Regions from separate parts of the Serratia surfactantfaciens genome, predicted to be linked through region 3. Evidence: predicted binding sites of a transcription regulator. Region 3 holds the regulator's gene; each other region holds the start of a gene.

What was found. The regulator sigma-54, encoded in region 3, starts transcription at its own class of promoters, with help from an activator protein. The targets are predictions, from matches to a motif close to GTTGGCACANNTTTCGCTNT.
Positions count from the first base shown of each region.
Region 1: the regulator sigma-54 is predicted to act here: its motif matches at 1,664-1,683, upstream of glnA (glutamate--ammonia ligase).
Region 2: the regulator sigma-54 is predicted to act here: its motif matches at 5,048-5,067, upstream of glnK (P-II family nitrogen regulator).

Region 1 is NZ_CP016948.1:4,393,774-4,404,195, forward strand. Features, by position in the region: gene typA (ribosome-dependent GTPase TypA) at 1-1,392, opposite strand, end outside; gene glnA (glutamate--ammonia ligase) at 1,763-3,172, shown strand; gene glnL (nitrogen regulation protein NR(II)) at 3,366-4,415, shown strand; gene glnG (nitrogen regulation protein NR(I)) at 4,424-5,836, shown strand; gene ATE40_RS24810 (YshB family small membrane protein) at 5,950-6,072, shown strand; gene hemN (oxygen-independent coproporphyrinogen III oxidase) at 6,107-7,480, opposite strand; gene yihI (Der GTPase-activating protein YihI) at 7,663-8,205, opposite strand; gene yihA (ribosome biogenesis GTP-binding protein YihA/YsxC) at 8,940-9,584, shown strand; gene spfP (small protein SpfP) at 9,863-9,910, opposite strand; gene polA (DNA polymerase I) at 10,091-10,422, opposite strand, start outside.
Region 2 is NZ_CP016948.1:414,197-424,618, forward strand. Features, by position in the region: gene ATE40_RS01940 (PLP-dependent cysteine synthase family protein) at 1-616, opposite strand, end outside; gene ATE40_RS01945 (Lrp/AsnC family transcriptional regulator) at 739-1,200, shown strand; gene smdA (multidrug efflux ABC transporter permease/ATP-binding subunit SmdA) at 1,293-3,068, shown strand; gene smdB (multidrug efflux ABC transporter permease/ATP-binding subunit SmdB) at 3,061-4,839, shown strand; gene glnK (P-II family nitrogen regulator) at 5,118-5,456, shown strand; gene amtB (ammonium transporter AmtB) at 5,493-6,779, shown strand; gene tesB (acyl-CoA thioesterase II) at 6,875-7,738, opposite strand; gene ATE40_RS01975 (YbaY family lipoprotein) at 7,970-8,461, shown strand; gene ATE40_RS01980 (MGMT family protein) at 8,526-8,840, opposite strand; RNA gene ffs (signal recognition particle sRNA small type) at 8,997-9,093, shown strand; gene ATE40_RS01990 (HHA domain-containing protein) at 9,416-9,619, opposite strand; gene tomB (Hha toxicity modulator TomB) at 9,670-10,038, opposite strand; gene ATE40_RS02000 (hypothetical protein) at 10,197-10,422, opposite strand, start outside.
Region 3 is NZ_CP016948.1:3,871,071-3,881,492, forward strand. Features, by position in the region: gene mlaD (outer membrane lipid asymmetry maintenance protein MlaD) at 1-227, opposite strand, end outside; gene mlaE (lipid asymmetry maintenance ABC transporter permease subunit MlaE) at 232-1,014, opposite strand; gene mlaF (phospholipid ABC transporter ATP-binding protein MlaF) at 1,019-1,834, opposite strand; gene ATE40_RS18160 (calcium/sodium antiporter) at 2,138-3,115, shown strand; gene kdsD (arabinose-5-phosphate isomerase KdsD) at 3,132-4,118, shown strand; gene kdsC (3-deoxy-manno-octulosonate-8-phosphatase KdsC) at 4,136-4,690, shown strand; gene lptC (LPS export ABC transporter periplasmic protein LptC) at 4,687-5,265, shown strand; gene lptA (lipopolysaccharide ABC transporter substrate-binding protein LptA) at 5,234-5,773, shown strand; gene lptB (LPS export ABC transporter ATP-binding protein) at 5,780-6,505, shown strand; gene rpoN (RNA polymerase factor sigma-54) at 6,558-7,991, shown strand; gene hpf (ribosome hibernation promoting factor) at 8,015-8,302, shown strand; gene ptsN (PTS IIA-like nitrogen regulatory protein PtsN) at 8,458-8,919, shown strand; gene rapZ (RNase adapter RapZ) at 9,049-9,903, shown strand; gene npr (PTS phosphocarrier protein NPr) at 9,900-10,172, shown strand; gene ATE40_RS18215 (BglG family transcription antiterminator) at 10,221-10,422, opposite strand, start outside.

The DNA.
Region 1 (10,422 bases), 520 kb from region 3:
CAGACCGGTGCCCGAAGTCATGGTCATGAATTCGTTACGGAAGCCGATCAGACCGCGGCTTGGGATCACGTAGTCGAGACGCACGCGGCCCTTACCGTCTGGATCCATGTTTTTCAGGTCGGCTTTACGCTCGCCCATCGCCTGCATCACGGAACCCTGATGCTGCTCTTCGATATCCAGCGTCACGTTCTCGAATGGCTCCTGCTTGCGGCCATCGATTTCGCGGAAGATAACTTTCGGACGGGAAACCGCCAGCTCGAAACCTTCACGACGCATGTTTTCGATCAGCACCGACAGGTGCAGCTCGCCACGACCGGATACGCGGAAAGCGTCCGCATCGTCGGTTTCTTCGACGCGCAGCGCCACGTTGTGCACCAGCTCTTTGTTCAGACGATCAAGGATCTGACGCGAGGTCACGTACTTACCTTCTTTACCGCAGAACGGCGAGGTGTTGACGTTGAAGAACATGGTTACGGTCGGTTCGTCGACGGACAGCGCCGGCAGCGCTTCTACGGCGTTGGTGTCGCAGATGGTGTCGGAGATGTTCAGCTCGCCCAGGCCGGTGATGGCGATGATGTCGCCCGCTTCCGCCAGGGTGCTGTCGATACGCTCCAGACCCAGGTGGCCCAGCACTTTGCCCACTTTACCGTTGCGAGTTTTGCCTTCGCTGTCGATGATGGTGACCTGCTGGTTCGGCTTCACTTTACCGCGCTTGATGCGGCCGATGCCGATAACGCCCAGGTAGTTGTTGTAGTCCAACTGGGAGATCTGCATCTGGAATGGCGCTTCCAGCTCAACCTGCGGCGCAGACACGTGGTCGACGATCGCCTGATACAGCGGGGTCATGTCTTCCGCCATGTCAGTGTGATCGACGCCGGCGATGCCGTTCAGCGCAGACGCATAAATGATCGGGAAGTCGAGCTGCTCGTCGGTCGCGTCGAGGTTCACGAACAGGTCGAACACCTGATCCACAACCCAGTCAGGACGCGCGCCTGGACGGTCAACCTTGTTGATGACCACGATCGGCTTCAGACCGTTGGCGAAGGCCTTCTTGGTCACGAAGCGGGTTTGCGGCATAGGGCCATCCATTGCATCCACAACCAGCAGCACCGAGTCAACCATCGACATCACGCGCTCTACCTCGCCGCCGAAGTCGGCGTGTCCTGGGGTATCCACGATGTTGATACGGTAACCGTTCCAATTAATGGCGGTGTTTTTTGCGAGGATGGTAATCCCACGCTCTTTCTCCAAATCGTTGGAGTCCATTACGCGTTCGGTGGCTTCCGCACGCTCTCCGAAAGTACCGGATTGTTGCAGCAGCTTATCAACCAGGGTGGTTTTACCATGGTCAACGTGGGCAATAATGGCGATGTTACGCAAATTTTCGATCACAGCTTTGCCTCGGGCATTAGAAATAGCGCGCTATTGTACACGTATTAAGCGAGGGACTAAACAAGATCACAACCATCTCTTATAAACAACCGCATACCGGTCAGTTTGTGATCCCTTTCACGGTGCAAAAAGCCGCAATCGTTGCACTTTTGCACCATTTCGGTGCCCACGCCCACCCCAATTGCACCATAACAGTGCAAATTATCGCTGATGGTGCATACTGTGGCTGGGTAAAACCCGCGCAGAAAGGCGATGAAAGCCTTTTTTAAAAGTTGGCACGCTTTTCGCTTTAGTCTTTTCAAGGCGAAAAAAAGCCAGTTCCACAGATTCGTTCCACGACGACGACAATGATAAACCGGGAGAGTTAAGTATGTCCGCTGAACACGTTTTGACGATGCTGAATGAGCATGAAGTGAAATTCGTAGACCTGCGTTTCACTGACACCAAGGGTAAGGAACAACACGTGACTATCCCGGCTCACCAGGTAAACGCCGACTTCTTCGAAGAAGGTAAAATGTTTGACGGCTCCTCTATCGGTGGTTGGAAGGGCATCAACGAATCTGACATGGTACTGATGCCGGACGCCAGCACGGCGGTTCTGGATCCGTTCTTCGAAGAACCTACGCTGATCATTCGCTGCGACATTCTCGAGCCGGGCACCATGCAAGGCTACGATCGCGACCCGCGCTCCATCTCTAAACGCGCCGAAGACTTCCTGCGCTCTTCCGGCATCGCGGACACCGTGCTGTTCGGGCCAGAGCCTGAATTCTTCCTGTTCGACGACATCCGCTTCGGCAGCAGCATCCGCGGTTCCCACGTGGCCATCGACGACATCGAAGGCGCCTGGAACTCCGGCACAAAATACGACGGCGGCAACAAAGGCCACCGTCCGGCGGTGAAAGGCGGTTACTTCCCGGTTCCACCGGTCGACTCTTCGCAGGATCTGCGTTCTACCATGTGTCTGACCATGGAAGAGATGGGCCTGGTGGTTGAAGCGCACCACCATGAAGTGGCGACCGCCGGTCAGAACGAAGTGGCAACCCGCTTCAACACCATGACCAAGAAAGCCGACGAAATTCAGATCTACAAATACGTGGTGCACAACGTAGCGCACGCCTTCGGCAAAACCGCGACCTTCATGCCGAAGCCAATGTTCGGCGACAACGGTTCCGGCATGCACTGCCACATGTCGCTGTCCAAGAACGGTACCAACCTGTTCGCCGGCGACAAATACGGCGGCCTGTCTGAAACCGCGCTGTTCTACATCGGTGGCATCATCAAGCACGCCAAAGCGATCAACGCCCTGGCCAACCCGACCACCAACTCCTACAAACGTCTGGTGCCGGGCTACGAAGCGCCGGTGATGCTGGCTTACTCCGCCCGTAACCGCTCTGCGTCTATCCGCATTCCAGTGGTTTCCAGCCCGAAAGCGCGCCGCATCGAAGCCCGCTTCCCGGATCCGGCGGCTAACCCATACCTGTGCTTCGCCGCACTGCTGATGGCCGGCCTGGACGGCATCATCAACAAGATCCACCCTGGCGACGCCATGGACAAAAACCTGTACGACCTGCCGCCGGAAGAAGAAGCCGAGATCCCAAAAGTGGCCGGCTCGCTGGACGAGGCGATGGCCGCACTGAACGAAGACCGCGAGTTCCTGACCCGCGGCGGCGTGTTCACCGACGATGCGATCGATGCCTACATCGAACTGCGCAAAGAAGAGATGGACCGCGTTCGCATGACGCCACACCCGGTTGAGTTCGAACTGTACTACAGCGTCTAAGCCCGACCCGCGCCGTCTGCAGAGGCGGACGGCGCCCACATTTTTGTTATCGCTTTTTTGTTGCCGTGGAAACTTTCAGCCCATCTTCGGATGGGTTTTTTTCTCCACCGTATTTTCTGCAAAACTATTCCATACCACGCCGATCCCGGATGGAGTAGGATAGATGCACTAAAAAGGTGCAGGAGTCTGCTGTATGGCAACTGGCAAGCTGCCCGATGCTGGGCAGATCCTCAATTCACTCATCAACAGCATCCTGCTGTTGGATGACTCACTGGCGGTTCACTACGCCAACCCGGCGGCACAGCAGTTGCTGGCGCAAAGCTCCCGCAAGCTGTTCGGCACCCCGCTGCCCGATTTGCTCGGTTATTTTTCGCTGAACGTCTCGTTGATGCGTGAAAGCCTGCGCGCCGGTCAGGGCTTCACCGACAATGAAGTGACCCTGGTGGTCGACGGCCGCGCGCATATCCTTTCCCTGACCGCTCAGGCGCTGCCGGAAGGCTATATCCTGGTCGAGCTGGCGCCGATGGACAATCAGCGCCGCCTGAGCCAGGAACAGTTGCAGCATGCCCAACAGGTGGCGGCCCGCGATCTGGTGCGCGGTTTGGCGCACGAAATTAAAAATCCGCTGGGCGGCCTGCGCGGCGCGGCGCAGCTGCTGGCCAAGGCGCTGCCCGATCCGGCGCTGACCGAGTACACCAAGGTGATCATCGAGCAAGCCGATCGGCTGCGCAATCTGGTGGATCGCCTGCTCGGGCCACAGCGGCCCGGCCAGCATATCACCCAAAGCATCCATCAGGTCGCGGAGCGCGTCTGCCAGCTGGTATCGCTGGAAATGCCGGATAACGTCACGCTGGTGCGCGACTACGATCCGAGCCTGCCGGAAATGGCCCACGACCCGGATCAGATAGAACAGGTGCTGCTGAACATCACTCGCAACGCGCTGCAGGCGCTGGGTGAAGCGGGCGGCACCATCACGCTGCGCACCCGCACCGCGTTCCAGATCACGTTGCACGGCACCCGCTACCGCCTGGCGGCGCGCATCGACGTCGAAGACGACGGCCCCGGCGTACCGGCGCAGCTGCAGGACACGCTGTTCTACCCGATGGTCAGCGGCCGTGAAGGCGGTACCGGCCTGGGATTATCCATCGCCCGCAATCTTATCGATCAGCATTGCGGAAAAATTGAATTCAACAGTTGGCCAGGTCATACCGAATTCTCGGTCTACCTGCCCATTCGTCAGTGAGGTTTGCTATGCAACGAGGGATAGTCTGGATCGTCGATGACGATAGCTCCATCCGCTGGGTGCTTGAGCGCGCGCTCACCGGCGCGGGCCTGAGCTGCGCCACCTTCGAAGGCGGCAATGACGTGCTGGAAGCCTTGGCCACGCAAACCCCCGACGTGCTGCTGTCCGATATCCGCATGCCGGGTATCGATGGCCTGGCGCTGCTCAAGCAGATCAAACAGCGCCATCCGATGCTGCCGGTGATCATCATGACCGCGCATTCGGATCTGGACGCCGCCGTCAGCGCCTATCAGCAAGGGGCCTTCGACTACCTGCCGAAGCCGTTCGACATCGACGAAGCGGTGGCGCTGGTCGAGCGCGCCATCAGCCATTATCAGGAGCAGCAGCAGCCGGTGCGCAACCAGCCGGCCAGCGATCCGGCGGCGGACATCATCGGCGAAGCGCCGGCGATGCAGGACGTGTTTCGCATCATCGGCCGGCTGTCGCGTTCGTCGATCAGCGTACTGATCAACGGCGAATCCGGCACCGGCAAGGAACTGGTGGCGCATGCGCTGCACCGCCACAGCCCGCGCGCCAAGTCGCCGTTCATCGCCCTGAACATGGCCGCCATCCCCAAGGATCTGATCGAGTCCGAGCTGTTCGGCCACGAGAAAGGCGCCTTCACCGGCGCTAACCAAATCCGTCAGGGTCGCTTTGAGCAGGCCGACGGCGGCACGCTGTTCCTCGACGAGATCGGCGACATGCCGCTCGACGTGCAGACGCGCCTGCTGCGGGTGCTGGCGGACGGCCAGTTCTACCGGGTCGGCGGCTATGCGCCGGTGAAGGTCGACGTGCGCATCATCGCCGCTACACACCAGAACCTGGAGCTGCGGGTACAGGAAGGCAAGTTCCGCGAGGATCTGTTCCACCGCCTGAACGTGATCCGCGTGCACCTGCCGCCGCTGCGCGAACGCCGTGAAGACATCCCACGGCTGGCGCGCCATTTCCTGCAGATCGCCGCCAAAGAGTTGGGCGTAGAGGCCAAGAACCTGCACCCGGAAACTGAAACCGCGCTGACCCGCCTGCCCTGGCCGGGCAACGTGCGCCAGTTGGAAAACACCTGCCGCTGGCTGACGGTGATGGCCGCCGGGCAGGAAGTGCTGATTCAGGATCTGCCGGGCGAGCTGTTCGAAACCGCGGCGCCGGAAAATCCCAGCCACAGTCTGCCGGACAGCTGGGCCACGCTGCTGGCCCAGTGGGCCGATCGCGCGCTGCGTTCCGGTCATCAAAACCTGCTGTCGGAAGCGCAGCCGGAGATGGAGCGCACGCTGCTCACCACCGCCCTGCGCCACACTCAGGGACACAAACAGGAAGCCGCGCGCCTGCTGGGCTGGGGGCGCAATACCCTGACCCGCAAGCTCAAAGAACTGGGCATGGAATAGGTGCCGGGATTGATGATAAAAAACGCAGCCCAGCGCACAAAAAAACGCCAACCTCAGACTTTACAGCCGGTGCGGGCGCAGTATGATCGTGTCGCACACTCTGGAGGTTGACGATGCTGGACTCATTCATCGTATTCATTTCTCAGGGCGCGGAGCTGGGCTCCGCCGCCAGCCACACCCCGCAGGCGGCGGTTGCCGCAGTGTTGTGCGCCGCGCTGATTAATTTCTTCAGTTAAAAAAACAGCCGCATCAGCGGCTGTTTTTTCATCCTCAGATCACCCGTGAGAACTGCTGGCTGCGCGCCTGTTGCCGCAGATAGCGATCGAAACACATACAGATATTGCGGATCAGCAAGCGCCCGCGCGGCGTAACGCGGATGCCCTGCTCGTCGCGCTCCACCAGCCCATCGCGTTCAAACGGCGCCAGCAGCTGCAGGTCTTCGGCGAAGTAAGCGGTGAAGTCGATGCCGTATTGCCGCTCGAGCGGCTGATAGGTCAACCGGAAGTTGCAGATCAGCGTTTTGATCAGATCGCGCCGCAGGCAATCGTCGTCCGTCAGCGCCAACCCTCGCCACAGCGCGTTGCCCTGCGCCTGTACGCTGTCATAGTAATGCTTCAGCTCTTTTTGGTTCTGCGCATAGCTGTCGCCAAGCATGCTGATGGCCGACACGCCCAGCCCCAGCAGATCGCTGTCGCCCTGGGTGGTGTAGCCCTGGAAGTTGCGGTGCAGCTTGCCTTCGCGCTGCGCGATCGCCAGTTCGTCGTCCGGGCGTGCAAAGTGATCCATGCCGATGAACTGATAGCCGGCGTCGGTCAGGAAAGCGATGCTCTGTTGCAGGATATCCAGCTTCTGCTGCGCACCGGGCAGATCGGCGTCTTTGATTTTACGCTGGGCAGCGAACAGGTTCGGCATATGCGCGTAGTTGAATACGCTGAGGCGATCGGGATTTAGCTCCGCCACGCGCTGCAGCGTGAAAGCGAAGCTTTCCGGCGTCTGTTTCGGCAAGCCGTAGATCAGATCGATATTGGTCGAGCGGAAGCCCAGCGCTTTGGCCCGCTCGATCAGGGCGAAAATGAAGGCTTCATCCTGCTCGCGGTTGACCAGCTGCTGCACCTGCTTGTTGAAATCCTGCACCCCCATGCTCAGGCGGTTAAAGCCTTCGGCACGTAAATGATCGAGCACATCCAGCTCTATCTCACGCGGATCGACCTCGATCGACATCTCCGCATCGGGCAGAAAATCAAAATGTTCACGCAGCAGCGCCACCAGCCGGCTGATTTGCGCTTTATCCAGGTAGGTTGGCGTACCGCCGCCCCAGTGCATCTGGCCAACCTTGCGGCCGGCAAACAGCGGCGCGCGGCCGGCGATCTCTTGCGCCAGGACGTTCAGGTATTCGTCGGCCTTGTGCGTCTGACGCGTCACCAGCTTGTTGCAGCCGCAGAAGTAGCACAGCTTGTGGCAGAAAGGGATATGCACGTACAGCGACAGCGGCCGCTCAGGGTAGCGCGCAGCGGCGCGTTGAAACGCCGCTTCGTCGTAGCTCTGGTTAAACTCCAGCGCCGTGGGGTATGAGGTATAACGCGGCCCTGAGTAGTTATATTTTTGGATCAGGGCCAAATCCCAGACAATCGTCTGCTCTGACATGCTCACTCCTTCCGATATCTTTTTCTACCGGGCCGGGAGAGGGGCGGTTGTCTGCGCTGTCTGGCCACGGAAGCGCTGCGAAAACGCGCTTTGCGCTTAGACAGCCGCCATAGTTTACCGAATAACCACAGCAGATAACACATCAAGAGTAGGGCTATTGTCGGGATTAGCCACATGGCGCGTTAAAAGGCGTCTTTCGGGTTGCCGCCTTTCAGCAGCTTCAGAATATCTTCCTGCTTCTCTTCTTCTTCGTCTTCGTCGTCGTCGCCCAGCTCGATGCCCAGCACGTCCATCAGCACATCGATGCGATCCAGCGTCTTGTCGACATACGCCTGCTCTTGCGCATTCAGCGTTTCGCCGTCGTCGATGCGATCCAGCAACTCGTTCAGACGTTCGTCATTTTCCAGCTTCGCCAGTTCTTCTTCCGGCGACAGGCGCGGTTTCGCTTCGGCCTTTGGCTTCGGCTGCGGTTTGGCCTTCACTTTGGTCTCGTCGATCACCAGCGCAACCGGCACCTTACTACCGATACGCGGATCTTTGGCTTCAGACGCCGATTTGTTTTTCTGGCTGCCGGACTCGACCTGGGTGCGCGAACCGGAAGCGTGGCCGCGGCGCTTTTTCAGGCGTTTGCGCTCGCGCGCTTCCTGATCGAGCTCCATACGGCTTTTCTTTTTCGTTTTTGACTTCGCCGCGCTGCCGCGAGGTGCTTTTGATGGCTGGTTCATAGCGTGTGCTCTTAGGTATGTAGATTCAGTATAGAATTGCGGCGGAATCTAGCAGAAAGCGGGCAAAGAAAAAAGGCGGCAGGTTAAACCTGCCGCCTATTTCGCACCTTCTTGCGAAGGGTATTCCTGTTACGCGCTCCTTGCGTACATGCAACATCCCGGTTTTTCCCTCTGCTATAACCGCATTCCCTGCCACTACGTCCTTCATCCTGAAAGAAAAATCGTCCATGGCGCAATCCATTCGCATCCGCCCTTCCCGAGCGAGCTTCCTGCGGGCATCCAAACTGCCGATACTTCACCATCCGATGTGCCTGTCGCCTATTCCGGTGCGAAACAGTCACTTCCTTTTGCGTTCATCCTGGCACTCATTGCACGCCCTGTGCATTCCCTGAGATTTGTCATCCTTCCCGGATGTTCCTTAATCCTGCGCAACCCTGCGTTAACGAGTACTTTACGTTATTGTTGCGAAGGCTCAAGGTACCTGACGCCGTTTTGGGCGACATTTCCACATAACGAAAAAACAACGCATTGTTTTTAAAATAAAAACAGAAATATCACTTTCGAATAAAGCGACATTACCCGCGATTCGAATGGCAAATGTCTCACAACGCACGCTTGGCATAACTGCCGCTTTATCGCGTCCCGCCGCTTAAAAACGGAGAAACACGCCATTTTTACCGCTGATGCAGTTATAATCGCCAACCAGTTAGCCATCCTCACGGAGACGAAAAATTTTGACCAGCAAGAACTACAACTACCATGTGACCCATTTCGTCACCAGCGCACCCGATATTCGCCATCTGCCGGGGGATGCAGGAATTGAAGTCGCCTTTGCCGGCCGTTCCAATGCCGGTAAATCCAGCGCACTGAATACCCTCACCAACCAAAAAAGCCTGGCGCGCACCAGTAAGACGCCAGGGCGCACCCAGCTGATCAACCTGTTCGAAGTGGAAGACGGCATCCGCCTGGTCGACCTGCCAGGTTACGGCTATGCCGAAGTGCCGGAAGAGATGAAACGCAAATGGCAACGCGCGTTGGGCGAATACCTGCAGATGCGCAACAGCCTGAAAGGCCTGGTGGTGCTGATGGATATTCGCCACCCGCTTAAAGATCTCGACCAGCAGATGATCCAGTGGGCGGTCGACGTCGGTACGCCGGTGCTGGTGCTGCTGACCAAGGCCGACAAACTGGCCTCCGGCGCACGCAAGGCGCAGCTCAATATGGTGCGTGAAGCGGTGCTGCCGTTTATGGGAGATATCCAGGTTGAAGCCTTCTCGTCGCTGAAGAAGATCGGCGTCGACAAGCTGCGCCAGAAGCTGGACACCTGGTTCAACGAGATCCCGCCGGAAGTGCTGCCGGAAGACGAAGCCGGCGAATAAGCTCGAGCCGAACGCTTAGGCCGATGCCTCACCGCATCGGCTTTTTTATGCCCGAAGATCGGCCGTAGGCGGGATTTTTCGTTATCTAATTACAGTTTTGAAATAAAGCCATCATAAAAACTTATCGACAAAACGGGCTTATCTCAGCGGATGACGCGAATTAAGGGGGCGGAAACTGACATGAAAAGCGGGGCGTGGTGATAGGAAAAACGTATGGTTTGCTGCTGTTTTTACAATAAAAAACGCCCCAGTCAATACTGACTGGGGCGGCTAAATATTCAGCCAAATCCGATTACGTGAAGTAAAAGGTCTGAAAGATAGAACATCTTACCTCTGTACCCTACACCTGTAACTCTACATCATTTTTTCGCAGGGAAAAAGAATTTTTTGTAGTTTACTTACACAATTTGAGACACAAGAACGGCGAAGTTGAGGAAACAATCGCCGCATCTTGTAGCTTAATTACGAAAAGTGCTTAGCTTCTCGCCAGTTAGCGCATCCGGCGATCAGTGCGCTTCATCCCAGTTCATGCCGACGCCCACATCAACCTTCAGCGGCACCGCCAGCGTCATGCTGCCTTCCATCAGTTGGCGGATGCGTTGGCTGGCTTCGTCGATCACCGACTCATGCACCTCAAACACCAATTCATCGTGCACCTGCATAATCGCGCGCACCAACGGCTTCTCCTCCCCTTGCAGCCAGGCGTCGACCTCGATCATCGCACGCTTGATGATATCGGCCGCGGTGCCCTGCATCGGGGCGTTGATGGCGGCGCGTTCGGCCGCCTTGCGGCGCATGCCGTTGCTGGAGCGTACGTCCGGCAGGTACAGGCGGCGCC
Region 2 (10,422 bases), 1.7 Mb from region 3:
CGTGCCCCTGATAGCGGATGTAGCGCCCCAGCGTGGCGGAGGTGCCGCCGGTGCCGGCGCTCATCACGATGTGCTTCGGCACCGGGAAGGGCTCGCGCGCCATCTGGCGGAAAATGCTGTCGGCGATATTGTTGTTGCCGCGCCAGTCGGTGGCGCGTTCGGCGTAGGTGAACTGATCCATATAGTGGCCGTTCAGCTCTTTCGCCAGCTGTTCGGAGGCGGCGTAGATCTGGGCGGCGTGATCGACGAAGTGACAGCGGCCGCCATAGAAGGCGATCTGCTCTACCTTGCGGCGCGCGGTGCAGGACGGCATCACCGCGATGAACGGCAGGCCGATTAGCCGCGCGAAGTAGGCTTCGGACACCGCCGTACTGCCGGAAGAGGCCTCGATGATGGTGGTGTTCTCGGTGATCCAGCCGTTGCACAGGCCATAAAGGAACAGCGAGCGGGCCAGGCGGTGTTTCAGGCTGCCTGTCGGGTGAGTGCTCTCATCTTTCAGGTACAGACAGATGCCGGGAAACGCCGGCAGATTCAGGCGGATCAGGTGCGTATCGGCGGAGCGCTGAAAATCCGCTTCTATTTCGCCGATAGCATATTTTACCCAAGAGTTTGTCATGATTTGGCCTCAGAATAGGGGGCAGGTTTATGGCGTAGCATAGCCTGTCGGCAGGAAAAAAGGATTGCCATTTTCCCTGTTTAATCGCCTAATGAGAGAAAAATTTTCTCCTGGTGGCCGCTATGTTAGATAAAACAGACCGTAAGCTGCTGTGCATGCTGCAGCAAGATTGCACCCAGTCGTTGCAGGCGTTGGCCGATGCGGTCAATTTGACCTCCACGCCATGCTGGAAACGTCTGAAGCGCCTGGAAGACGAAGGCTATATTCGCGGCCGGGTGGCCTTGCTGGATAACGAAAAGCTCGGGCTGGGGCTGACGGCGTTCGTGCTGATCAAGACCCAGCAGCACAGCAGCGAGTGGTATCAGGCGTTTGTACAGCTGACCAGCCAGATGCCCGAGGTGCTGGCGTTCTACCGTATGGCGGGAGAGTACGATTACCTGATGCAGGTCGAAGTGGCGGACATGAAAAGCTACGACGGCTTTTATAAGCGCCTGGTGAACGGCGTACCGGGCCTCATCGATGTCACCTCGAGCTTTGCCATGGAAAAAATCAAATACACCACCGCGCTGCCGGTGCCGGAGTGAAAAGTTCACCAGACGGGCGGGGCAACGGTGGTATCCTGCTCCGCTAAAGCAGAAAAAGAGACAAATCCCATAAAACCCTGGAATCAAACTGCGTGAGATTATTTGCACAAATCGGCTGGTACTTCCGCCGGGAGTGGCGCCGCTACCTGGGCGCGGTGGTATTGCTGATCGTCATCGCCATCCTGCAACTGCTGCCGCCTAAGCTGGTCGGCATTATCGTGGACGGCGTCACCGGAAAACAGATGTCTACCGGCGTGCTGATGGCCTGGCTTGGGCTGATGATCGGCACCGCGATCGTCGTTTACCTGCTGCGCTATGTGTGGCGGGTACTGCTGTTCGGCGCCTCCTACCAGCTGGCGGTCGAGCTGCGGGAAAACTTTTACCGCCAGCTCAGCCGGCAAAACCCGGCGTTTTACCTGCGTCACCGCACCGGCGATCTGATGGCGCGCGCCACCAACGACGTGGACCGCGTGGTGTTCGCCGCCGGTGAAGGCGTGCTGACGCTGGTGGATTCGCTGGTGATGGGATTGGTGGTGCTGGTGGTGATGAGCACCCAAATCAGCTGGCAGCTGACGCTGCTGGCGTTGATCCCGATGCCGCTGATGGCGATCGCCATCAAATATTACGGCGACCAGCTGCACCAGCGCTTTAAATCGGCGCAGGCGGCGTTTTCCAGCCTGAACGATCAGGCGCAGGAAAGCATGACCAGCATCCGCATGATCAAGGCCTTCGGGCTGGAAGATCACCAATCCAACCGTTTCGCCGAGGTGGCGGCGCAGACCGGCGCCAAAAACATGCACGTGGCGCGGGTGGATGCGCGCTTCGATCCGACCATTTATATCGCCATCGGCGCCTCCAATCTGTTGGCCATCGGCGGCGGCAGCTGGATGGTGGTGAACGGTTCGCTGACGCTCGGGCAACTGACCAGCTTTGTGATGTACCTTGGCCTGATGATCTGGCCGATGTTGGCGCTGGCCTGGATGTTCAACATTGTCGAGCGCGGCAGCGCGGCCTACGGCCGTATCCGCAGCCTGCTCGACGAGGCGCCTGCGGTGCAGGACGGCCCGCAGGCGTTGCCGGCCGGGCGCGGCGTGCTGGAGGTGGATATCCGCGCGTTCCACTATCCGGAAAATCCGCACCCGGCGCTGCATGACGTGGCGCTGACGCTGAAGCCGGGGCAGATGCTGGGGCTGTGTGGGCCGACCGGGGCCGGCAAGTCGACGCTACTGTCGCTGATCCAGCGTCAGTTCGACGTCGATGAAGGGCAGATCCGCTATCACGGTCTGCCGCTGCCGCAGGTCAAACTCGACGATTGGCGTTCACGGCTGTCGGTAGTGAGCCAGACGCCGTTCCTGTTCTCCGATACCGTGGCGAACAATATCGCGCTGGGCCAGCCAGGGGCGACGCAGGCCCAGATCGAACAGGCGGCGCGGCTGGCCAGCGTCCATGAGGACATTCTGCGGTTGCCGCAGGGCTATGACACCGAAGTTGGCGAACGCGGCGTGATGCTGTCGGGCGGGCAGAAACAGCGTATCTCCATCGCGCGCGCGCTGCTGCTGGATGCGGAAATTCTGATCCTCGACGACGCGCTGTCGGCGGTGGACGGCCGTACCGAACATCAGATCCTGCACAACCTGCGCAGCTGGGGGCAGGATCGCACGGTGATCATCAGTGCGCACCGGCTGTCGGCATTGACCGAAGCCAGCGAGATCCTGGTGATGCAGCACGGCGGCGTGGCGCAGCGCGGCGATCCGGCGGCGCTGGCGGCGCAGCCGGGCTGGTATCGCGATATGTACCGTTATCAGCAGTTGGAAGCGGCGCTGGACGAAGCGCCGGAAAACGGTGAGGAGGCGTTGGCCGATGAATAAAGTGCAAAAGCTGTGGCCGACTCTGAAGCGGCTGCTGGCCTATGGCTCGCCGTACCGCAAACCGCTGGGGCTGGCGGTGCTGATGCTGTGGGTGGCGGCGGCGGCGGAAGTCGCCGGGCCGATCCTGGTGAGTTATTTTATCGATAACTACGTTGCCAAAGGGCAACTGCCGATGATGATCGTCGGCGGGCTGGCGGCGGCCTATATTCTGCTGGAGCTGCTGGCGGCGGCGCTGCACTACTTTCAGGCGCTGCTGTTCAACCGGGCGGCGGTGGGCGTAGTGCAACGGCTGCGCACCGACGTGATGGACGCTGCGCTGCGCCAGCCGCTCAGCGCTTTCGACACGCAACCGGTCGGGCAATTGATCTCGCGCGTTACCAACGACACCGAAGTGATCAAGGATCTGTACGTGATGGTGGTTTCCACCGTGCTGAAAAGCGCCGCGTTGATCGGCGCCATGCTGGTGGCGATGTTCAGCCTCGACTGGCGCATGGCGCTGGTGGCCATCTGCATCTTCCCGGCGGTGTTTGTGGTGATGGGCATCTATCAATACTACAGCACGCCGATCGTGCGCCGGGTACGCAGCTATCTGGCGGACATCAACGATGGCTTCAACGAAGTGATCAACGGCATGGGCGTGATTCAGCAGTTCCGCCAGCAGGTGCGCTTCGGCGAGCGCATGAGCGCCGCCAGCCAGTCGCACTACCTCGCGCGCATGCAGACTCTGCGGCTCGACGGTTTCCTGTTGCGGCCGCTGCTCAGCCTGTTTTCGGCGCTGGTGCTGTGCGGCTTGCTGATGTTGTTCGGCTTCAGCGGTGAAGGCGTGATTGGCGTCGGCGTACTCTACGCTTTCATCAACTACCTGGGGCGCTTGAACGAACCGCTGATCGAGCTGACGTCACAGCAGTCGATTCTGCAGCAAGCGGTGGTGGCCGGCGAACGTATTTTCGAACTGATGGATCGCAGCCAGCAGAGTTACGGCGCCGACGATCGCCCGTTGGCCGGCGGGCGTATCGACATCACCGACCTGAGCTTCGCCTACCGTGCGGACAAAAAGGTGCTGCAGCATATTTCGCTGGCGGTGCCTTCGCGCGGCTTTGTGGCGCTGGTCGGTCACACCGGCAGCGGCAAGAGCACGTTGGCCAACCTGCTGATGGGCTATTACCCGGTCAGCGAGGGGGAAGTGCGCCTCGACGGTCGCCCGCTTGCCAGCCTGTCGCATCGCACGCTGCGCCAGGGCGTGGCGATGGTGCAACAGGATCCGGTGGTGATCGCCGATTCGGTGCTGGCCAACGTGACGCTGGGGCGCAACATCGATGAAGAGGCCGTTTGGCGGGCGCTGGAAACGGTGCAGCTGGCGGATCTGGTCCGCGGCTTCCCGCAGGGGATCCATACCCGGCTGGGGGAACAGGGCAATAACCTGTCGGTCGGGCAGAAACAGCTGCTGGCGATGGCGCGAGTATTGGTGCAGGCGCCGCAGATCCTGATCCTCGATGAGGCGACCGCCAATATTGACTCGGGCACTGAACAGGCGATTCAGCGGGCGCTGCGCGTGATCCGCGAGCACACTACGCTGGTGGTGATCGCCCACCGGCTGTCGACCATCGTCGACGCCGATTCCATTCTGGTGCTGCATCGCGGCCAGGCGGTGGAGCAGGGCAACCATCAGCAGCTGCTGGCGCAACAGGGACGCTACTACCAGATGTACCAACTGCAGCTGGCGGGCGAGCAGCTGGCGGAAGCGGTGCGTGAGGAGAGCCAACCCGCCTGAACATGGGCCGCGATCGCGGCCCATCTTTCTTCCTAACGCACCACCAGCAGGCAACTCGCCAGCGCCATGCCCTCTTTCTGCACTTTTTCGACGCGATGCGCACCAAATCAGTGCGCATTATTTAACCCATTCAAGGTATCGGTGCCGCGCTGCGTCGCGGCGGCACCCGCCTGCCCGCTAATCTGCTGAATCGCCATGGAAAATTAAATTTGGCACAGCCCTTGCTACATATGACGCGTACCAGGGGTGAGTTTGGGCTTAATTCGTGGAGGGGCAATATGAAGCTGGTGACCGTGGTAATCAAACCGTTCAAGTTGGAGGACGTGCGCGAGGCCCTGTCCTCCGTGGGCATTCAAGGGTTGACCGTAACCGAAGTGAAGGGCTTTGGCCGCCAGAAGGGGCATGCCGAGCTGTATCGCGGCGCCGAATATAACGTCAACTTCCTGCCCAAGGTCAAAATCGATATCGCCATCGCCGACGATCAGTTGGATGAAGTGGTTGATGTGATTAGCAAAGCCGCCTACACCGGCAAAATCGGCGACGGCAAAATTTTCGTTGCCGAGTTGCAACGCGTGATCCGCATTCGCACTGGCGAAACCGACGAATCGGCACTGTAACCGCGAACTCAGTTAAGTAATGGGGATGGATTGATAATGAAAAGACTGTTATCCATGTTGGGCCTGAGTTCGGTAACCCTGGTTCCTTCTTTGGCTCTGGCCGCCCCGGCGGTCGCCGATAAGGCCGACAACGCCTTTATGATGATCTGCACCGCGTTGGTGCTGTTCATGACGCTGCCGGGCATCGCGCTGTTTTACGGCGGCCTGCTGCGCGGCAAAAACGTGCTGTCGATGCTGACGCAGGTCACCGTTACCTTTGCGCTGGTCTGCGTGCTGTGGGTGCTGTATGGCTACAGCCTGGCGTTCAGCGAGGGCAATGCGGTGTTCGGCGGGTTCGAAACCGCGATGCTGAAAGGCATCGGCATCGACAGCGTTACCGGCAGCATCAGCCAGATGATCCACGTCGCCTTCCAGGCCTCCTTCGCCTGCATTACCGTGGCGCTGGTGGTGGGGGGCTTCGCCGAGCGCATTCGCTTCTCGGCGGTGCTGATCTTCGCGATTGTGTGGTTCACCCTGTCTTATCTGCCGATCGCGCACATGGTGTGGGGCGGCGGCTACCTGGCCACCGACGGTGCATTGGACTTCGCCGGCGGCACCGTGGTGCACATTAACGCCGCCAGCGCCGGGCTGATCGGTGCCTACCTGATCGGCAAACGCGCCGGCTTCGGTAAAGAGGCGTTCAAACCGCACAACCTGCCGATGGTGTTTACCGGGGCGTCCATCCTGTATATCGGCTGGTTCGGCTTCAACGCCGGCTCCGCCAGTGCGGCTAACGGCATTGCGGCGCTGGCGTTCCTCAACACCGTCGTCGCCACCGCAGGCGCCATTCTGTCCTGGACCTTCGCCGAGTGGGTGTTGCGCGGCAAGCCTTCGCTGCTGGGCGCCTGCTCCGGTATGATCGCCGGACTGGTTGCGGTGACGCCGGCGGCGGGCACCGTGGGCGTGGGCGGGGCGTTGATCATCGGCCTGGTGGGCGGCGTCGCCGGCCTGTGGGGCGTGGTGACGCTGAAGAAATGGCTGAAGGTGGACGACACCTGCGACGTGTTCGGCGTGCACGGGGTGTGCGGAATCGTCGGCTGCCTGCTGACCGGCGTGTTCACCGCCTCTTCGCTGGGCGGCACCGGCTATGCCGAAGGGGTGACGATGGGCCATCAGGTCTGGATCCAGCTGGTGAGCGTGCTGATCACGTTGGTGTGGTCGAGCGCCGCCGCCTTTATCGCCTTCAAGATAGCGGGCGCCATGGTGGGGTTGAGAGTACCGGAAGAGCAGGAACGCGAAGGACTGGACGTCAACAGCCACGGCGAGAGCGCCTACAACCAGTAAGACTCGAAGCAGGGCAGTGCGCTAAACAGTAAAATAATGATGAAGCAAAAAGGGGCGATGGAAACATCGCCCCTTTCTTTATGTCATGTCGCGGTTCAAGCGTCGCGCTGGCGAATTACCCCTTCCTGCACGGTAGTGGCGACCAGCACGCCGTCGCGGGTGTAGATCTGGCCGCGCACGAAACCGCGTGCGCCGGAAGCGGAAGAGCTCTCCACCGCATACAGCAGCCAGTCATCCATGCGGAACGGACGGTGGAACCACATCGAGTGATCGATAGTAGCAACCTGCATCCCCGGCTCGAGGAAGCCGACGCCGTGCGGCTGCAGCGCCGTCGGCAGGAAGTTAAAGTCCGACGCGTAGCCCAGCAGATATTGGTGGATGCATTGATCGTCCGGCATGCTGCCGTTGGCGCGGAACCACACGTAGCGATGCGGTTCCTCCACGCTGCCTTTCAACGGGTTGTGGAATTTTACCGGGCGCATTTCAAGCGGCTTCTGGCCGATAAATTTATCGCGCACTTTTTCCGGCAGCATATGCGCCAGCTTCTGGGCGATCTCTGATTCGGACAGCAGCCCTTCCGGCGGCGGCACTTCCGGCATCTGGTTCTGGTGTTCGAAACCTTCTTCCGGGCTCTGGAAGGAGGCGGTCATATAGAAGATGGGTTTGCCGTGCTGAATGGCGCTGACGCGGCGTGCGCTGAAGCTGTTGCCGTCGCGCAGGGTTTCCACGTCATAGACGATCGGCCTGCTGCTGTCGCCCGGACGCAGGAAGTAGCTGTGGAACGAATGCACGCTGCGCTCATCCGGCACCGTCTGTTTGGCGGCGTAGAGCGCCTGGCCAACCACCTGCCCGCCGAACACCTGGCGCAACCCCAGATCTTCACTCTGGCCGCGGAACAGCCCTTCTTCGATTTTCTCCAGATCCAGCAGATCGAGGAGGTTTTGCAATGCCTGGCTCATAAAATTGTTACCTTTCTAATAATCATTTTGTTCAGTGTGCGGAATATCACGGCGCGGCGTCAACATCCGGCGTTAAAGCGGTGATGAGAATGCTCTTAATAGTGAGCGTTTTCGGCGGGCTAAGTGATTAATAGGTGGGGTAAAGTGGATTTATCAGTGTTTTGTGCTAAGTTTAATGGGTGCGGTGGTTAAAGCCACCAACATGTTGATAATAAAAAAGGAGACCGATCCATGAAACTCTGGCAAATCGTAGGCGGTGCCGCGGCACTGACGATCACGCTGGCAGGATGCGCGCAAAAGAGTGCTGATGTGCCTACACAGACGGCCGGCAACCCGGCGGCTGCGCAAACGCAGATTCAGGGCCCGGCGGTGACAGGTTCGGTTAATATACGTCAGCGCATTGCGCTGCCGCCGGACGCCGTACTGACGGTCACCCTCTCTGATGCCTCGCTGGCGGATGCGCCGTCTAAAGTGATTGCACAGCGCGCGGTACGCACTGAAGGGCAACAGGCGCCGTTCAGCTTTACGCTGCCGTATAACCCGTCCGACATTCAACCGAATGCGCGCATCATTCTGAGCGCGGCGGTGACGGTCAACGGGCGACTGATGTTTATTACCGACACCATCCAGGAAGTGGTCAATCGCAACGGCACCCGTGCCGATCTGTTGCTGGTTCCGGTTCAGGGTGTGCCGATTCAGGCTGCGCCAACCGCCATGCAGTAATCTTACTGCAGTACAGCAAGATGAAATCAACAGCCTTTGCGCTTCGGCCAAAGGCTGTTTTGTTTTACCAGCGCCAGCCGTAGCGATCGAAATCGACCGTGCTGTGCGGGCCGAAAATGATGCCCTCCGCCAGCAAGGCCTGCCGCTGCCGTTGAAAATCCTCTCCCTGCTGCGAGATCTGGCCGTGGCGGTTGATCACCCGGTGCCAGGGCAGGGTGCTGCCTTCCGGCAAACGGCGCAGTACGCCGCCGACCTGACGCGCGGCGCGCGGTGAACCGGCCAGCCGGGCGACTTCGCCGTAGGTGGTGACTTTGCCGTAAGGAATGGCGGCCACGACATGGAATACCCGCTGGCTGAAAGAGGCATCTTCTGGTTGCATGTTGCTGTTCCTGCGCGAATCAAAATCCAGGCGAAGAGTGTGCCACAATGCAGGTGGGCAAGAAAACAGCGGTTGGCCCCGGTTGGCTTGCTATTTGGTGGGGCATCGCCGATAATGCCCACCGCTTCGGAGTACAGAAGCCGTCAATGGGGGCCCTGTTGGTTCTCCCGCAACACTAACTTGTGAACTCGGTCAGGTCCGGAAGGAAGCAGCCGCAGCAGGTGACGTGTGTGCCGGGATGTAGCTGGCAGGGCCCCCACCCATTTGAGCTTCTGCTCGTTGTCTGTTCCTCGTGAATCGCTTCATTTCTCCATGCCCTTTTCCGCCTGGCAGTGAGCGTGCGTTACTTTCCGCCGTTGCCTCCGGCACTTTCCAGATAATGAATGAGTGGCTATTAGGCGAGAGCATATTGGGGCACAGTGACATAACACGCCCTATTTAAAAGAAAATTGTTTCTATTCATTATTACTGACGAGCGGGAACGTAAATGACATTTTGTTGTCAATAGGAAAAATACGTATTCAGTTTTGACATTGAGGCCGATAAAGGCATCGGCTCAACGCGTTGGGGGCTGATTATCTGACATATTTCCAAACGGAGGTGGGGATTTTGTCATACAGTTTGTTCATGGTGAGCTCTGCCAGACGGTGATCGGCGGCTGAGTAAAACAGCTCCAGTTCATCATCGGAAAGCTCGTACTTATTTTTCTCGATAACACGTTCGAGAGTATCAATCGTGGTGCATTTACGTAAACGCATCAGATAGTCGGTTTTAGTCATGATGGCCTTTTAGTTTAATAACCGTAAAATAGCTCGGGAATAATTATCCCCTAAGTTTTCATTGTCGTACAGATGTCCTCTCCTGAGAACATTCTGAATAATCTCGCCTTGGTTTTTTGCCAACGGCGCAGGTCGGAATCATTGATACCGTAGCTGCTGAACAACGTATAGGTATCGTCGAGATATTCTTCGACTAACTCCGACAGGTCGGATTCGTCCATGTATTTAATTTTATAGCTCATCACAAACGAAGCGATATGTTCAATCAACTCATTCAGCTGCAGGTTGACGGAAGATGTCGGATCGTTAACCCAGCCATGGTGACTGTCTCCCAGGGTGGCGATACCTTCATCATACAAATTTTCGCACAAGAATTTGAGCTGAGCAATATCGTGTCGCTTAGGCGAATACTCATCCATATCATCCCCTCCGTAAGTCTTAATTGCGGTGTGATAACACTATGTGAGTAAGCTGATTTACATCATGAACGGAGGCAGCTTAACGGTGGTTAAATAAACTTCCCGTAAAATTAATATAAATCATTTTTTCGCGTTTGGCCTGCAGTTATTACGTAAACTTACAATTCATCCGCAGTTGATGGCCGTGAGTTATCAATGATGTCGAAGATTAAACCCCGCTCTGTCACACTGAACCGGACGCTATCGCTGAGAGTGTCTTCGCTGTTGATATCCAGGCAGGCATTAAAAATTCCCCACTTATAGCGATAACGCATTGAATAATCGCTCTCGCTTTGTCGCACTATATCAAGTATTTCTAATGAATCTTCGGCGTAACGTGCGCTT
Region 3 (10,422 bases):
TTCGGATCGAGTTCGATGTCCGCCACGCGGCCGATCACTACGCCGCCGATCTTCACCGGCGAACGTGGCTTCAGGCCGCCGATGTTGTCGAACGTCGCGTAAACGCGGTAGGTCGGCTCGCTGCCGATCGATTTAAGGTTCGCCACCTGCAGGCAGATAAACACGATGGCGCACAGCGCGATCAGCATAAATGCCCCAACCCAGATTTCACTCTTCTTCGTTTGCATCGAATCAATTCCCAAACATCAGTGCTGTCAGCACGAAATCCAATCCCAACACCGCCAGTGACGAATGCACCACGGTCCGCGTCGTCGCCCGGCTAATCCCTTCAGAGGTAGGCACGGCGTCGTACCCGTTGAAAATGGCAATCCAGGTTACGGTAATGGCGAACACCACGCTTTTGATCAGGCAGTTGAGCAGATCTTTTTTCCACTCTACGGCGCCCTGCATCGCCGACCAGAAGAAGCCGCTGTCGATGCCCTTCCAATCCACGCCGACCACCGAGCCGCCCCAAATGCCGATCGCCACGAAGATGATGGTCAACAACGGCATGCTGATAAGCCCGGCCCAGAAGCGCGGCGCCACGATGCGCCGCAGCGGATCGACCGCCATCATTTCCAGGCTGGAGATCTGTTCCGTCGCCTTCATCAGGCCGATTTCCGCCGTGAGCGCGGAACCGGCGCGGCCGGCGAACAGCAGCGCCGTCACCACCGGCCCCAGCTCGCGCAGCAGCGACAGCGCCACCATCATGCCGAGGCTGGCTTCAGCACTGTAGGTGGTGAGCACGATGTACCCCTGCAGACCCAGCACCATGCCGATGAACAGCCCGGAAACCATGATGATCAACAGCGACTGCACGCCGACGCTATAGAGCTGCTTCAGCAACAGCGGCCACTGCTTGCCGGGTTCCGGCCGGCCAATCAATGCGTTGAACAGCATCAGCCCGGCGCGGCCGAAGCTGGCGCTGGTGTTGATGCCACTGCGCCCCAACGACGCTAACGCTCTTAATAACATGAGCTTATTTACTCCCTAAGCCTAGCAGTTCAGTCTGATAGTCCCCGGCCGGATAGCGGAACGGCACCGGCCCATCCGCTATACCATCCAGGAACTGGCGCACGCGCGCATCAGGATTGTTCTGCAATTGCTGCGTGGTGCCTTCGGCGATCACCCGGTGATCGGCCACGATGTAGGCGTAGTCGGCGATGCTCAGCACCTCCGGTACGTCGTGCGACACCACGATGCAGGTAATGCCCAACGCATGGTTCAGCTCGTCAATCAGCTTGACCAGCACCCCCATGGTGATCGGATCCTGGCCGACGAAGGGCTCGTCGAACATGATCATTTCAGGGTCCAGCGCGATCGCCCGCGCCAACGCCGCCCGGCGCGCCATGCCGCCGGAGAGTTCATTGGGCATCAGTTGGGCCGCGCCGCGCAGCCCCACCGCTTCCAGCTTCATCAGCACCGTGCTGCGCAGCAGGGGTTCAGGCAGGTTGCTGTGTTCACGCAGCGGGTAGGCCACGTTTTCGAATACGGTCAAATCGGTGAACAGCGCACCCGACTGGAACAGCATGCTCATCTTTTTGCGCGCGTCGTATAACTGACGGCGGGACAACGCGGGAATGTTGTCGCCGTCAAACCAAATCTCCCCGCTGTCCGGCGTCAGTTGACCGCCGATCAGACGCAGCAGCGTGGTTTTGCCGATGCCCGATGGCCCCATGATCGCCGTGACCTTACCGCGAGGCACCGTCAGGTTGATGTCTTCAAATATCCGTCGGTCGCCGCGCGAGAAGCTCATGTCGCGCACTTCGACCAAATTATCTGCCTTTTGGAGCATGTTAATGGACCCTTTACGACTCATCTTTTGCTGAATCTACCCGTGATGTTAAAGCAATGGGCGCAATCCGTCTCATCTTTACAAAAACTTACTGCCATTTCGCAACCAATGGTGCCATTGGTTTTACTTTTCCGCGCCACCCGGTCAAAATTGGCGCCATAACGAAAAAAAACGAAAGTGTTCAACTATTAGCCGGGAAAAACCGTTGCTGCGACTCAAACGCGCGCAACGGAGGGCAAGCAATACCGCCGCATTGACGGCTTTAACCAACGAACCGGGATAATACCCGACAAAGGACCCTGCATGTTTCTCGCGATAGCATTATTAATCGTTGGTTTATTTCTACTGGTGTACGGTGCAGACCGCTTAGTTTATGGTGCTGCCGTGATTTCCCGCTCGCTCGGCGTGCCGCCGTTGATCATCGGCATGACCATCGTCGGCATCGGCACGTCGCTGCCGGAGTTGATCGTGTCGACCACCGCCGCGCTCAACGGGCAGATAGATATGGCCGTTGGCAACGTATTAGGTTCCAACATCACCAACATTTTATTGATCCTGGGCGTCGCGGCGCTGATCCACCCGCTGGCGGCGCGCTCCGAAATACTGCGGCGCGAACTGCCGTTGATGTTAGCGGTCACAGTATTGTGCGGTTTCGTGTTGATGGACGGCACCCTCAGCAGGCTGGACGGCGTGCTGCTGTTGGCCGCCGCCGCCGGCTTCATCCTGCTGATGCTGAAAATCGCCCGTCTGGCGCAGCGCGAGGGCAGCGACAGCCTGACCATGGAGCAGATCGCCGAGTTGCCGCAGGACAGCAGCAACACCGTGGCGGTGCTGTGGCTGGTACTGGCGTTTATCATTCTGCCGCTCTCTTCCAGAATGGTGGTCGATAACGCGACGGTGATCGCGCACTATTTCGGCCTGAGCGAACTGGTGGTCGGCCTGACCATTATCGCCATCGGCACCAGTCTGCCCGAGTTGGCCACCTCCATCGCCGGGGCGCTGAAGGGCGAAGATGATATGGCGATTGGCAACATCATCGGCTCCAATATTTTCAACACGGTGATCGTGCTGGGCGTACCCGCCCTGCTGTCGCCGGGCAGCGTGGACGCCGCCGCCTTCCAGCGCGATTACTGGGTGATGCTGGCGGCCAGCGTGCTGCTGAGCGTGCTGTGCATCGGCCGCAAACACCGCATCGGCCACCTGGCGGGCGCGCTGTTATTATGCGGCTTTATTGCGTATCTTGCGGTGCTGTTCTTTAACCCTTTCAGTACTTTCGGCTAAACCGACGGGAATGAGTATGTCGAACATTGAGTTGCAACCGGGCTTCGATTTTCAACAGGCCGGTAAAGAAGTGCTTCAGATAGAGCGTGAAGGGCTAGCCCAGCTCGACAGCTACATCAACGCAGACTTCACCCACGCCTGCGAAACCATCGCCGCCTGCAGCGGCAAAGTGGTGGTGATGGGCATGGGCAAGTCCGGTCATATCGGCTGCAAGATCGCCGCGACATTCGCCAGCACCGGCACCCCCTCATTCTTCGTTCATCCGGCGGAAGCCAGCCATGGCGATTTGGGTATGGTCACCTCGCAGGACATCGTGCTCGCGATTTCCAACTCCGGCGAGTCCAGCGAGATCCTGGCGCTGATCCCGGTATTGAAACGCCAGCAGATCACCCTCATCTGTATGACCAACAACCCGGAAAGTTCGATGGGCAAGGCGGCGGATATCCACCTGTGCATCAAGGTGCCGCAGGAGGCCTGCCCGCTGGGGCTGGCACCGACCACCAGCACCACCGCCACGCTGGTGATGGGTGATGCGCTGGCCGTCGCGCTGCTGAAAGCGCGCGGGTTCACGCCGGAAGATTTCGCGCTGTCCCATCCGGGCGGCGCACTCGGCCGCAAACTGCTGCTGCGGGTTAGCGATATCATGCATAGCGGCGACGAAATGCCCCACGTCAGCGCCGACGCCTCGTTGCGCGACGCGCTGCTGGAAATCACCCGCAAAAATCTGGGCCTGACGGTGATCTGCGACGATCTGATGAAAATCGCCGGCATCTTTACCGACGGCGACCTGCGACGGGTGTTCGACATGGGCATCAACCTGCACGAGGCGAAGATCGCCGATGTCATGACGCCGGGCGGCGTGCGGGTGCGCCCCAATATCCTGGCGGTCGATGCGCTGAATCTGATGCAACAACGCCACATCACCGCGCTGTTGGTTGCCGATGGCGACCAATTGCTGGGTGTGGTACATATGCATGACATGCTGCGCGCCGGCGTCGTTTAATTAAGGAATAGAACGGAATGGGTATGGTAGAAACCTGCTACGGGCCGGTAGAACAAGAGGTTATGGCGCGTGCCGGGAACATCCGCCTGTTGATTTGCGACGTTGACGGCGTGCTGTCGGACGGCCTGATCTTCATGGGCAACAACGGTGAAGAATTGAAGGCGTTCAACGTGCGCGACGGCTACGGCATCCGCTGCTTGAAAACCTCGGACATCGAGGTGGCGATCATCACCGGTCGCTCCGCCAAGCTGCTGGAAGACCGCGCGCAGACGCTCGGTATCACCCATCTGTATCAGGGGCAATCCGATAAGCTTTTGGCCTTCCGCGAACTGTTGGATACACTGTCGTTAACGGCGGATCAGGTCGCCTATATCGGCGATGACCTGATCGACTGGCCGGTGATGGCACAGGTCGGGCTGGCGGTCGCGGTGGCGGACGCACACCCGCTGCTGACGCCGCGCGCTCACTATGTCACCCGCATTGCCGGCGGCCGCGGCGCGGTGCGCGAACTGTGCGACATCATTCTTTTGGCTCAAAATAAGCTGGAGGACGCCAAAGGGCTGTCGATATGAGTAAAACCAAACTGTGGATCACCATCCTGTTGACGGTGATCGTTCTGGCGCTGATCGGCTGGAACATGACGGACTTCAGCGACGACACCGCGCCTGGCCCGGCCAACGATCAGGATCCGACCTACCAGAGCCAGCATACGGTCACCGTGGTGTACAACCCGGCCGGCAAGCTGAATTACAAGCTGGTGGCGGAAGACGCGAAGTATTACACCGCCGGCGAGCTGAGCTGGTTCACCCAGCCGGTGATGACGCTGTTCGATGAGAATGCGGTGGCCACCTGGTCAGTTCGCTCCGATCGCGCCAAACTGACAAAAGACCGGATGCTGTATCTGTATGGTCACGTCGAGGTAAACAGCCTGACCACCACCTCGCAGCTGGAAAAAATTAAGACGGACAACGCTCAGGTAAACCTGGTCACCCAGGACGTCACCTCCGATGACGAAGTCACGCTTTACGGGACCAATTTTACCTCTAACGGCATGAAAATGCGTGGGAACCTGCGGACCAAAACCGCTGAGCTGATTGATAAGGTTAAGACCAACTATGAAATCCAGAACCAAAAACCAACTCCGTAATCTGTTGATCGGCAGCTTAGTTTTGGCCGCCAGCGCCCCTGCTCTGGCGCTGAAATCCGACTCCAGCCAGCCGGTCAGCATCGACTCGCTCAAGCAGTCGTTGGACATGCAAAGCAACGTCAGCACCTTCACTGACAACGTGGTGATCAAACAGGGCACCATCGATATCCGCGCCGACAAGGTGGTGGTCACCCGTCCGGGCGGAGATCAGAATAAGACCTATATTGAAGCGTTCGGCAACCCGGTAACCTTCTACCAGATGCAGGACAGCGGCAAACCGGTCAAAGGCCACGCGCAGAAAGTGCGTTACGACGTGGCGACCCAGCTGGTGACCCTGACGGGCAACGCCTATCTGGAGCAGCTCGACAGCAACGTGAAAGGCGATCGCATCACCTATCTGGTGCAACAGCAGCAAATGCAGGCGTTTAGCGACAAAGGCAAACGCGTGACAACGGTTCTGGTACCGTCGCAGTTGCAAGACAAAAACGGGCAAAAAAAGAGTAACTAATCACTTATGGCAACACTCATCGCAGAAAACCTGGCGAAAGCCTACAAGGGCCGTAAAGTTGTCGAAGACGTCAGCCTGAAAGTGAAATCCGGCGAGATCGTCGGCCTGCTCGGGCCGAACGGCGCCGGTAAAACCACCACCTTCTACATGGTGGTCGGCATCGTGCCGCGCGACGCCGGGCGCATCGTGATCGACGAAGAAGACATCAGCCTGCTGCCGCTGCACGCCCGCGCGCGCCGCGGCATCGGCTATCTGCCGCAGGAAGCGTCGATCTTCCGCCGTCTGAGCGTGTACGACAACCTGATGGCGGTGTTGGAGATCCGTCCCGATCTCACCAGCGAGCAGCGCGAGGACCGCGCCAAGGAGCTGATGGAAGAGTTCCATATCTCCCATCTGCGCGACAGCCTCGGCCAGGCGTTGTCCGGCGGTGAACGCCGCCGCGTCGAAATCGCCCGCGCGCTGGCGGCCAACCCGAAATTCATTCTGCTGGACGAACCCTTCGCCGGGGTGGATCCGATTTCCGTTATCGATATCAAGAAAATCATCGAGCACCTGCGTGACAGCGGCCTGGGCGTGCTGATCACCGACCACAACGTGCGCGAAACGCTGGACGTGTGTGAACGCGCCTATATCGTCAGCCAGGGCAAACTGATTGCCCACGGCACGCCGGATGCTATTCTGGCCGACGAGCAGGTAAAACGCGTTTATCTGGGCGAAGAATTCCGCCTCTGAGCGCCGGCGCGCCCTGCGGGGCGACACCGTTAACGGAAGTAGACAGAAGACTATGAAGCAAGGTTTGCAACTCAGGCTCAGCCAACAGCTGGCCATGACTCCTCAGCTCCAGCAGGCGATCCGCCTGCTGCAGTTGTCCACGCTTGAGCTTCAGCAAGAGATCCAGCTGGCGCTAGAGAGCAATCCGTTGCTTGAACAGACCGATCTGCACGACGAAATCGACGCCAAAGAAACCCAGGATACCGAGGGGCTCGATACCCGCGAGGCGTTGGAACAGAAAGACATGCCGGAAGAGCTGCCGCTGGACGCCACCTGGGATGAAATCTACACCGCCGGCACCCCGTCCGGCACCGGCACCGACTACAGCGACGATGAGCTGCCGATCTATCAGGGCGAGACCACCCAAACGCTGCAGGATTACCTGATGTGGCAGGTGGATCTGACGCCGTTTTCCGATACCGACGCCGCCATCGCCACCTCCATCGTCGACGCGGTGGACGACACCGGCTACCTCACCGTCCCGCTGGAAGACATTCTGGAAAGCCTGGGCGACGAGAACGTGACCCTTGAGGAAGTCGAGGCGGTGTTGAAGCGCGTGCAGCGTTTCGATCCGATCGGCGTCGCCGCGCGCGATCTGCGCGATTGCCTGCTGGTGCAGCTCTCCCAATACGCCAAAGACACCCCTTATCTGGCCGAAGCCCGGCTCATCATCAGCGACCATCTGGATCTGTTGGCCAACCACGACTTTCGCAGCCTGATGCGATCAACCCGGCTAAAAGAAGATACACTGAAAGAAGCGATGCTGCTGATTCAGTCGCTCGATCCGCGCCCGGGGCAGTCTATCAATACCGGCGAATCGGAATACGTGATTCCGGACGTGCTGGTGCGCAAGACGCAGAACAAGTGGACGGTGGAGCTCAACGGCGACAGCGTGCCGCGTTTAAAGATCAATCAGCAGTACGCCGCGCTGGGCAACAGCGCGCGCAGCGAAGCCGACGGCCAGTTTATCCGCAGCAACCTGCAGGAAGCCAAGTGGCTGATTAAAAGCCTGGAGAGCCGCAACGAAACCTTGCTGAAGGTCACCCGCTGCATCGTCAGCCAGCAGCAGGCGTTCTTCGAGCAGGGCGAAGAGTTTATGAAACCCATGGTGCTGGCGGATATCGCCCAGGCCGTGGAGATGCATGAATCGACGATCTCGCGCGTCACCACGCAGAAGTTTCTGCACAGCCCGCGCGGCATTTTCGAATTGAAATATTTCTTCTCCAGCCACGTGAATACCGACAGCGGCGGCGAAGCCTCCTCGACGGCGATCCGCGCGTTGGTGAAGAAATTGATTGCGGCGGAAAACCCCGCCAAACCACTCAGCGACAGCAAGCTGGCCACCCTGCTCTCCGATCAGGGGATCATCGTGGCGCGGCGCACCGTCGCCAAGTACCGAGAGTCTTTGTCCATCCCGCCGTCGAACCAACGCAAACAGTTGGTTTGACCTCTATTGAGAAGGAAGACACTATGCAGCTCAACATTACCGGACACCACATCGAAATCACCGATCCGTTGCGCGAGTTCGTGAACAACAAGTTCGCCAAACTCGAACAGTATTTTGATCGCATCAATCAGGTGTATGTTGTATTAAGTGTGGAAAAAGTGCAGCAAATTGCGGAAGCAACGGTGCACGTGAATGGAGGCGAGTTGCACGCCACCTCGGAAGACGAGAATATGTATGCCGCAATTGATACGCTGATCGACAAATTGGCACGTCAATTGAACAAACATAAAGACAAATTGAAGCAACACTGACACCCTAACCCATTCCATGAGGTTGCATACGTCGCAGCCTCGCCGTTCGGCGCGTGACCCGCATGGGTGACGCGCCGAACGGTAATCAGGGTTAAAACCGACGAAAAACCGCCTTGCCGGGTCCGCCCGGTGGCGCGGTTTTAAGTGAAGATGAGATGAACAACGAATATATGCAATTAAGCTCGGTGTTAAACATCGAGTGCACCAAAAGCTCGGTACACTGCACCAGCAAGAAGCGGGCTTTGGAAATTATCAGCGAACTGGCCGCCAAACAGCTCAATCTGCCTTCGCAGGTGGTGTTTGACGCGGTTCTCACCCGGGAGCGCATGGGCAGCACCGGTATCGGCAACGGTATCGCCATTCCCCACGGCAAACTGGAAGAGGACACACTGCGGGCCGTTGGCGTGTTTATCCGTCTCGACCAACCCATCGCTTTCGACGCCATCGACAATCAGCCGGTCGATCTGCTGTTCGCGCTGCTGGTGCCTGCCGATCAGTGCAAAACCCATTTGCATACCCTGTCGCTGGTCGCCAAACGCCTGGCCGACAAAACCGTATGCCGCCGCCTGCGCGCCGCGCAGAGCGACGAAGAACTTTACCAAATCATCACCGAGTGATGCCCGGCCGGCGTGACTTCCAGCCCGGATAACGATACTGTTTCACGATGATGGATCCGGCTGCGGCCGGAATAACAAAGTTTCCAACGGTGGCGATGAACGCCGCCGCGATGCCAGGGGAGTTGCCACATGGTGCTGATGATTGTCAGCGGCCGTTCCGGTTCCGGAAAATCCGTCGCCTTGCGGGCGCTGGAAGACATGGGTTTTTACTGCGTTGACAACCTGCCGGTGGTCCTGCTGCCGCAGCTCGCCAATACGCTGGCGGAACGCAATATCTCCGCGGCGGTCAGCATCGACGTGCGCAACATGCCGGAATCGCCGGAAGTGTTTGAATACGCGATGACTCAGCTGCCGGACAGCTTCTCGCCGCAGCTGCTGTTCCTCGACGCCGATCGCAACACGCTGATCCGCCGTTACAGCGACACCCGCCGCCTGCACCCGCTCTCCAGCAAAAACCTGTCGCTGGAAAGCGCGATAGACGAAGAGAGCGACCTGCTCGAACCGCTGCGCTCGCGGGCCGATCTGATTATCGACACCTCGGAAATGTCGGTGCACGAGCTGGCCGAAATGCTGCGCACCCGCCTGCTGGGCAAGCGCGAGCGCGAGCTGACCATGGTGTTCGAATCCTTCGGCTTCAAGCACGGCATTCCGATCGACGCCGACTACGTGTTCGACGTGCGCTTCCTGCCCAACCCGCACTGGGATCCGAAGCTGCGGCCGATGACCGGTCTGGACAAGCCGGTCGCGTCGTTCCTCGATCGCCATACCGAAGTGCACAACTTCATCTACCAGACCCGCAGCTACCTGGAGCAATGGCTGCCAATGCTGGAAACCAACAACCGCAGCTACCTGACGGTCGCTATCGGCTGTACCGGCGGCAAGCACCGTTCGGTATACGTGGCGGAACAGCTGGCCGATTACTTCCGCTCGCGCGGCAAGAACGTGCAGTCGCGCCACCGCACGCTGGAAAAGCGCAAACAATGACGGTCAAACAGACGGTTGAAATCAAAAACAAGCTGGGCATGCACGCACGCCCGGCGATGAAACTGTTCGAACTGGTGCAAAGTTTCGACGCCGAAGTGATGCTGCGCAACGAAAGCGGCACCGAGGCCGAAGCCAGCAGCGTCATCGCGCTGCTGATGCTGGATTCCGCCCAGGGCCGGCACATCGAAGTCGAGGCGACCGGCCCCGACGAAGTCAACGCGCTGGCGGCGGTGGTCGAGCTGTTCAACTCCGGGTTTGATGAAGATTAGCCGCTGAGGGCGCACCTTTGCGCCCAATCCCCCCATATTATCTCCCACTCAGCTTCGGCTCAGGCAGTCCAGCGCCACCGCTTTGAAGCTGTCGAAGCTGTCGCTGCCCAGCAGGCGGCTCATTGAGCGCTCACGCACGAAGGTGACGAACAGCTCGTAGATCGCCATCGCCTCTTCATAGTCGCTCTTGCTGATCGCCAGCAGGAAAATCACGTGCGCGACCTCGCCTTCGCCCCAGGCGACGCCCTGC